Regions from separate parts of the Streptomyces sp. NPDC058008 genome, predicted to be linked through region 3. Evidence: riboswitches for the same ligand, from Rfam matches in the RefSeq annotation. Region 3 holds a riboswitch; each other region holds the start of a gene.
The links. Region 3 has a riboswitch for cobalamin ahead of metE (5-methyltetrahydropteroyltriglutamate--homocysteine S-methyltransferase). Riboswitches for the same ligand answer to the same signal wherever they lie in the genome.
Positions count from the first base shown of each region.

Region 1 (2,191 bases), on a different contig from region 3:
GTCCTCTCCCCCGGCTCCAACCCGCCCGTCTGGGTCATCGCCTCCGCGGGCGTGGCCATCGCCCTGGGCACCTACCTCGGCGGCTGGCGCATCATCCGCACCATGGGCAGCGGTCTCACCGACCTGCGTCCGCCGCAGGGCTTCGCGGCCCAGACGAGTGCGGCGACGGTCATCCTGGCCTCCTCGCACCTCGGCTTCTCCCTCTCGACCACCCAGTCCTGCTCCGGCGCGGTGATGGGCGCGGGTCTCGGCCGCAAGGGCGGTGTGGTCCGCTGGTCCACCGCCACCCGGATGTTCGTCGCCTGGGGTCTGACCCTGCCGGCCGCCGGACTCGTCGGCGCGGGGGCCGAGTTCCTCACCAAGCAGGGGCCCTGGGGCGTCGCGGTGGTCGCGGTCCTGCTGGTCGCGGGCTCCGGCGCCATCTGGCTGCTGTCGCGCCGCAAGCCGGTCGACCACACCAACGTCAACGCGCCCGAGGGCGAGCCCGCGGGTGTCGTGACGACCGCCATCGCGGCGGTCGCCCCGCCGCCCGCCGGCGTGAGCGTGCCGGACCTCAAGACCACCATCCACGCCCCGTCCGCGACGGCCGAGACCCCGGCCGACCGGCCGGCCACGGTGTAAGGACAGATCCGCATGAACATCGACTGGGCAGCTCTCGCTTCCGTCTTCGGCGTCAGCCTCGTGATCACCGTCGCGCTGGTCGGCCTCTTCACCCTCGGCGTCACCGGCCTCGCCAGGCAGACGTCCACGGCGCGGGGCGGCGGCAGCGTCCTGGCGCGCACCGGCGCGTACGCCTGCTTCGCGCTGTGCGCGGCGGCCGTCGCGTACGGCATCTACCTGATCGTCGCCTGAATCCCCCTGCGGACGCACCGGGCCGGACACACCACGGGCGTGTCCGGCCCGGTGTGCGTCTGAGCACACCGAAGCCTCGCAGGTCAACGGCAGGTTGACGGACATTCGCGGAGCGTGGTGGACTGCCGGAGCCATTTACGGCGACAGCAGAGGAAGCCGGTGCGAATCCGGCGCGGTCCCGCCACTGTCACCGGGGAGCAGCCTCCATACGGAAGTCACGGTCCGCCACCGCGGACTGGAAGGCCGGAGGAACTGCGGATCCGGGAGCCAGGAGACTCTCGTCGCCGGTCACGTCGAACCAGGGCGCGGACCCTGAGTGAGGACATACGCCATGTCGGGCTGCCCTGCGTCGGTCGCCGTACCACCTGCCGCGAAGGTCCACCGAGGCGCGACGGCCGGCTGAGCGGTGCGAGCCGACCGCATCTTCGCGTACGGCGCCGCCGCCGGCCTGATCGGCGACCTGCTGCTCGGTGACCCCCGGCGCGGTCATCCCGTCGCCGCCTTCGGCCGTGCCGCGGCGGGCGTCGAGAACCGCCTGTGGGGCGACCACCGGGGCCGGGGCGCGCTGCACGCGCTGGTCTGCGCCGGAGGCGCCACGGGCGCCGCCGCGCTGGCCGCCCGCGCCGTACGGAACCGTCCCGCCGCCGCCGTGGCACTGACCGCGGCGGCCACCTGGTCCGTCGTCGGCGGCACGTCGCTGGGCCGGGAGGCCCGCGCCATCGGCGGGGCCCTGGCCGCCGGGGACGTCGAGCTGGCCCGGGAGCGGCTGCCGCACCTGTGCGGCCGCGATCCGCAGGCGCTGGACGGACCGGGGATCGCCCGCGCGGTGGTGGAGTCCGTCGCCGAGAACACCTCCGACGCCGTCGTGGGGGCCCTGGTGTGGGGCGCCCTCGCCGGTGTACCGGGGCTGGTCGGCTTCCGGGCGGTCAACACGCTCGACGCGATGGTCGGGCACCGGTCGCCGCGTCACCGGCGCTACGGCTGGGCGTCGGCCCGGCTCGACGACGTCGCCGGCTGGCCAGGGGCTCGGCTCACCGCCGTGCTCGCGGTGGCCGCCGGGGGCCGCCCGCGCGAGGCCGTCCGGGCCTGGCGGGCCGACGCCGGCCGGCATCCGAGCCCCAACGCGGGGCCGGTGGAGGCCTCGTTCGCGGGGGCGCTCGGCGTACGGCTGGGCGGCACCCTGGCCTACGGCGGACGGGTCGAGCACCGGCCGGTGCTCAACGGCGGGGCGGGCCGGGACGTGCGGGTCACGGACATCGAACGCGCGGTGCGGCTGTCGCGCCGGGTGAGTGTGCTGGCCCTCGCCGTGTGTGCGGCGGGGCGGCTGGCCGTGGGACGG
Region 1 is NZ_JBHVQX010000042.1:51,888-54,078, forward strand. Features, by position in the region: gene ACFVS9_RS31005 (anion permease) at 1-621, shown strand, start outside; gene ACFVS9_RS31010 (hypothetical protein) at 634-852, shown strand; cobalamin riboswitch at 1,001-1,130, shown strand; gene ACFVS9_RS31015 (cobalamin biosynthesis protein) at 1,259-2,191, shown strand, end outside.
Region 1: another riboswitch for cobalamin. It lies ahead of ACFVS9_RS31015 (cobalamin biosynthesis protein); the one in region 3 lies ahead of metE (5-methyltetrahydropteroyltriglutamate--homocysteine S-methyltransferase).

Region 2 (2,191 bases), on a different contig from region 3:
CGGCTTCCGACCGGTGCGCAGGAGTAGCTGCTGGGCGGTGGCCCGCTTGGCGGTGAGCAGGCGCGTCGAGCCGTCCTTCTTCAGCCGCTCAACGGAGGCGCCGGCCATGTCGGCCGCGTAGTGCACCTGGCCGGACAGCAGGGCGTTGAGGCGTGCCGATTCCTCGTTCGCGGGGACGATCTCGAGCTCGGCTATGTGCGGAGCGCCGTCCCAGTGGTCGGCCCAGCGCTTGTAGCGGGCGGTGCCGCCCGGCGTGAAGGACACGTAGGTGAAGGGACCGGAGCCTATGGGTTTGCGGAAGTCCGTCGTCCCGTCCGGGATGATCTCCGTGCCGGGGCCCGCGAACACGGTGGGGAACTCGAAGTTGGGTGCCTTGAGGACGAAGACGACGGACCGCACGCCGTCCACCTTGCTCGCGGTGAAGTCGATGGCGGACAACAGGACCTGCGATGGCGAGCCGACCTCGGGGTCGGCGGCGCGGCGGTAGCTGTAGAGGACGTCCTTGGCGGTGACCGGCTTCCCGTCATGGAACCGGGCCTTTCGCAGCCGTACGCTCCAGCGTGTTCCGGAGGCGTCACTCTCCCAGGACTCCGCGAGCCTCTTACGGACGGACATGTCGTCGGCGTACGTGCCGAGGGTGTCGTACAGGGCCTTGGCACGGGCCTGGTCGACGAAGTTCGGGGCGACGTGCGGATCGAGGGTCTCCTGCGAGCCGCCCGACGTGAACGCGGCGCGGAACCCGTCCCCTCTGCCGCCGTCCTTCGTATCGCCGCCACAGCCACTGAGCAGGCCGGTCCCGGCGAGCGCCAGCGCACCACCGGCGGCGAGCACCCCTCTGCGACCGGGCTCCGGGTGCCGTCCCGGCTCCGTCCGGGCATGCGTCGTCACAGTCGATCCTCTCCGGGGTGTCCTCGCCCCTGACGTCAGACCGGCGACGGGTCAGTCTCCTGGCTCCCGGATCGTCGCTCGCCTCCGCCTTCCCGGCCGCGCTCGCGGACAGTGGCGTGCAGAAGGATCGCTCCCCGGTCACAGTGGCGGGACCGCGCCGGAATCGCACCGGCTTCCTGGTCCCCGTCGCCTTGTGCGTCCATTGTGGCGTATGTGGTGGGCGGGACCGGCGCCCGGCTCCTCCCGGCCGCCGATGGGGGTGGTCGTACGCGTCCATCCCAGCTCTGCCCACAATGCGCACCGGCACCACCAGTGGGCCCGAACCCTCAGACACACTCCGCGCGAAACACCAGGAAAGGGGCAGCCGTACCCATGACAGCAACACCCCTCGCCGACTGGCAGACCAGCTGGGACCGCCAGCAGGAGTGGTACATGCCCGACCGGGAGGAGCGGTTCCGGTCATGATCGACACGGTCGAGGCCGTGGCAGGCACCGCGCCGCGCGTCCTCGACCTGGACTGCGGCACCGGCAGCATCTCCGACCGCCTGCTTGAGGCAGTCCACGACGTTGCGGCCGAGCCGATCCACGGCTGCAGCCACCAGCCCGTCGTAAGGACCCCCCTCATCGCGAAGCCACGGGCCCAGTTTCGGCCGGGTCATCGGGTCGGTGGCGCCCGACACCTCCCAGTCATCGGCCCAGCCGATGATGTGGCCCCCGACAGACGCGGCAGTGGTCAGCGCGTCCTCCCGTTGCCGCTCCGGCGACGATGTCGCGAGCTTCATCCGCGACAGACGTCGCACGCCGAGCAGGCACTTCCCGCATCAGCCGTAGGGGCGTTCCATCATGTTCAGGTCCGTACCGCGCAAGACATCTCCGTTTCGAACACGCAAGGTACGGAGATTGGGCGGCCACACCCAGGACGATCCTGCTCAAGCCAGCAAGCTCACCCCAGGAAGCTCAGCCGCACCTGACGGTCCGCATTGTCGACGTTCGTGTCCACCAGGCACACCGACTGCCACGTCCCCAGCTCCAGCCTCCCCCCGATCACCGGCAGTGTGGCGTGCGGTGGCACGAGCGCCGGCAGTACGTGGTCGCGGCCGTGGCCGGGGCTTCCGTGGCGGTGGCGCCAGCGGGTGTCGGCGGGGAGCAGGGTCTGGAGGGCGGTCAGGAGGTCGTCGTCGCTGCCGGCCCCGGTTTCCAGGATCGCGATTCCGGCTGTCGCGTGCGGTACGAAGACGTTGAGCAGGCCGTCCCCGCCGTGAGCGGTGCGGGTGAGGAACTGGGCGCACTCCTCGGTCAGGTC
Region 2 is NZ_JBHVQX010000029.1:35,233-37,423, forward strand. Features, by position in the region: gene ACFVS9_RS26035 (ABC transporter substrate-binding protein) at 1-888, opposite strand, end outside; cobalamin riboswitch at 941-1,069, opposite strand; partial or broken gene ACFVS9_RS26040 (SAM-dependent methyltransferase) at 1,261-1,442, shown strand; partial or broken gene ACFVS9_RS26045 (recombinase family protein) at 1,497-1,670, opposite strand; gene ACFVS9_RS26050 (secondary thiamine-phosphate synthase enzyme YjbQ) at 1,832-2,191, opposite strand, start outside.
Region 2: another riboswitch for cobalamin. It lies ahead of ACFVS9_RS26035 (ABC transporter substrate-binding protein); the one in region 3 lies ahead of metE (5-methyltetrahydropteroyltriglutamate--homocysteine S-methyltransferase).

Region 3 (2,191 bases):
TCGAGGCAGAACTCGTTGCCCTCGACGTCCTGCATCAGCAGGCACGACTCGTTCTCGTCGTCGGCGAGCAGCAGGTGCACCCGCCGGGCTCCGAGCGGGAGGAGCCGCGCGCATTCGGCCTCGAGCGCGGCCACCCGCGCCTCCCCCACGAGCCCGGTGCCGACGCGTACGTCGAGGTGCACCCGGTTCTTGACGGTCTTCCCCTCGGGAACGCGCTGGAAGTACATCCTCGGGCCCACGCCCGAGGGGTCGCCGCACGAGAACGACGCTCCCCTGAGCTCCGGCGGACGCGTGTCCTCGTAGTCGGCCCAGGTGGCGAACCCCTCCGGTGGCGCCGGTGCCACGTAGCCCAGCACCTCGCACCAGAATCGGGCGACGCGCTCCGGCTCCGCACAGTCGAAGGTGATCTGGACCTGCTTGATCGACGCCATCGGGCCACCCTAACGGGTGGCGTTCAAGGGGGCCTTCGAATTATCCGCCGCCCGGACCGGCCTCCCGTAGGCCCGGCCGGGCGCCCTGCCGGCGCCTGGGGGCGGGCCTCACGCGTCCGGGGGCACGGGCGCGGAATCGCCCTCCGCTGACGGCCGGACGCCGGCCCGTCCGGCGCGTCCGGCCCCGGCCCGCCGGTCGGCCACGGTCCGGCGCCCGGTCCATCCGCATGCTGGACCTGGCGCCTCGCGCCGCCCGGATGCCCCGTAGTCTGACGCGTGCAGCTGGTTCGCCCCGTCCGCCAGACGGGATGCGTCGTAAGAGGGAACCCGGTGGGAATCCGGGACTGCCCCGCAGCGGTGAGCGGGAACGACCGCCGTCATACGCACTGGGTCCGACGTACCGGGCCTGGGAAGCGACGGCCACTAGGTGTCCTCACACAGGACGTGCCCGCGAGTCCGAAGACCTGCCAACTGCCCGCGCGCGGACCATCCGTGCGCGGACATCCCGGTGACCTCGAGGGCGGGTCGGCGTACCTACCAGGCCGTCACGGCGTCGTACGACGCCTCACGTCCCGGTACGTCACCCCTTCGCGCGCTCGTGCCGTCCCCGGGATCTCAGGGATTCATCTCGCGAAGGAGATCTCCGTGACCACCGAGCACACGACCGCGACCGCGCGGTCCACCGTCCACGGCTACCCCCGGCAGGGTCAGAACCGGGAACTGAAGCAGGCGGTGGAGGGCTACTGGAAGGGGCGGGTCACCGCCGACGCCCTCCGCGCCACCGCGGCCCGGCTGCGCGGCGACAACTGGCGGCAGCTGAGCACGACCGGGATCGACGAGGTGCCCACCGGGGACTTCTCGTACTACGACCACGTGCTGGACACCACCGTCATGGTGGGAGCCGTGCCGGCCCGCCACCGCGAGGCGGTCGCCGCGGATCCGCTCGACGGCTACTTCGCGATGGCACGCGGCACCCAGGACGTCGCACCACTGGAGATGACCAAGTGGTTCGACACCAACTACCACTACCTGGTGCCGGAACTGGGGCCGGACACGGTCTTCTCGGCGGACTCCGCCAAGCAGGTCGCCGAACTGACGGAGGCACTCGCCCTGGGGCTGAACGCCCGGCCCGTCCTCGTCGGCCCGGTCACCTACCTGCTCCTCGCCAAGCCGGCCCCCGGCGTGTCCGCGGACTTCGACCCCCTCACACTCCTGGACCGCCTGCTGCCGGTGTACGCGGAGGTCCTCGCCGACCTGCGCGCGGCCGGTGCCGGGTGGGTGCAGCTGGACGAGCCCGCGCTCGTCCAGGACCGCACACCCGCCGAACTGAACGCCGTCGAGCGCGCCTACCGGGGTCTCGGCAGCCTCGACGACCGGCCCGAGCTGCTCGTCGCCTCCTACTTCGGCCCGCTCGGCGAGGCGCTCGCCGTGCTGGCCAGGACTCCGGTGGAGGGTCTCGCGCTGGACTTCACCGAGAGCGCCGCCGTGAATCTGGACGCCCTGGCGGCCGTCGGCGGACTGCCCGGCAAGCGCCTGGTCGCGGGGGTCGTCAACGGCCGCAACATCTGGATCAACGATCTGGAGAAGTCGCTGTCCACCCTGGGGACGCTGCTCGGCCTCGCCGGGCGGGTCGACGTCGCCTCCTCCTGCTCCCTGCTGCACGTCCCCCTCGACGCCACCGCCGAACGGGACGTCGAGCCGCAGGTACTGCGCTGGCTGGCCTTCGCCCGGCAGAAGACCGCCGAGATCGTCACCCTGGC
Region 3 is NZ_JBHVQX010000006.1:81,307-83,497, forward strand. Features, by position in the region: gene ACFVS9_RS07855 (VOC family protein) at 1-431, opposite strand, end outside; cobalamin riboswitch at 698-918, shown strand; gene metE (5-methyltetrahydropteroyltriglutamate--homocysteine S-methyltransferase) at 1,077-2,191, shown strand, end outside.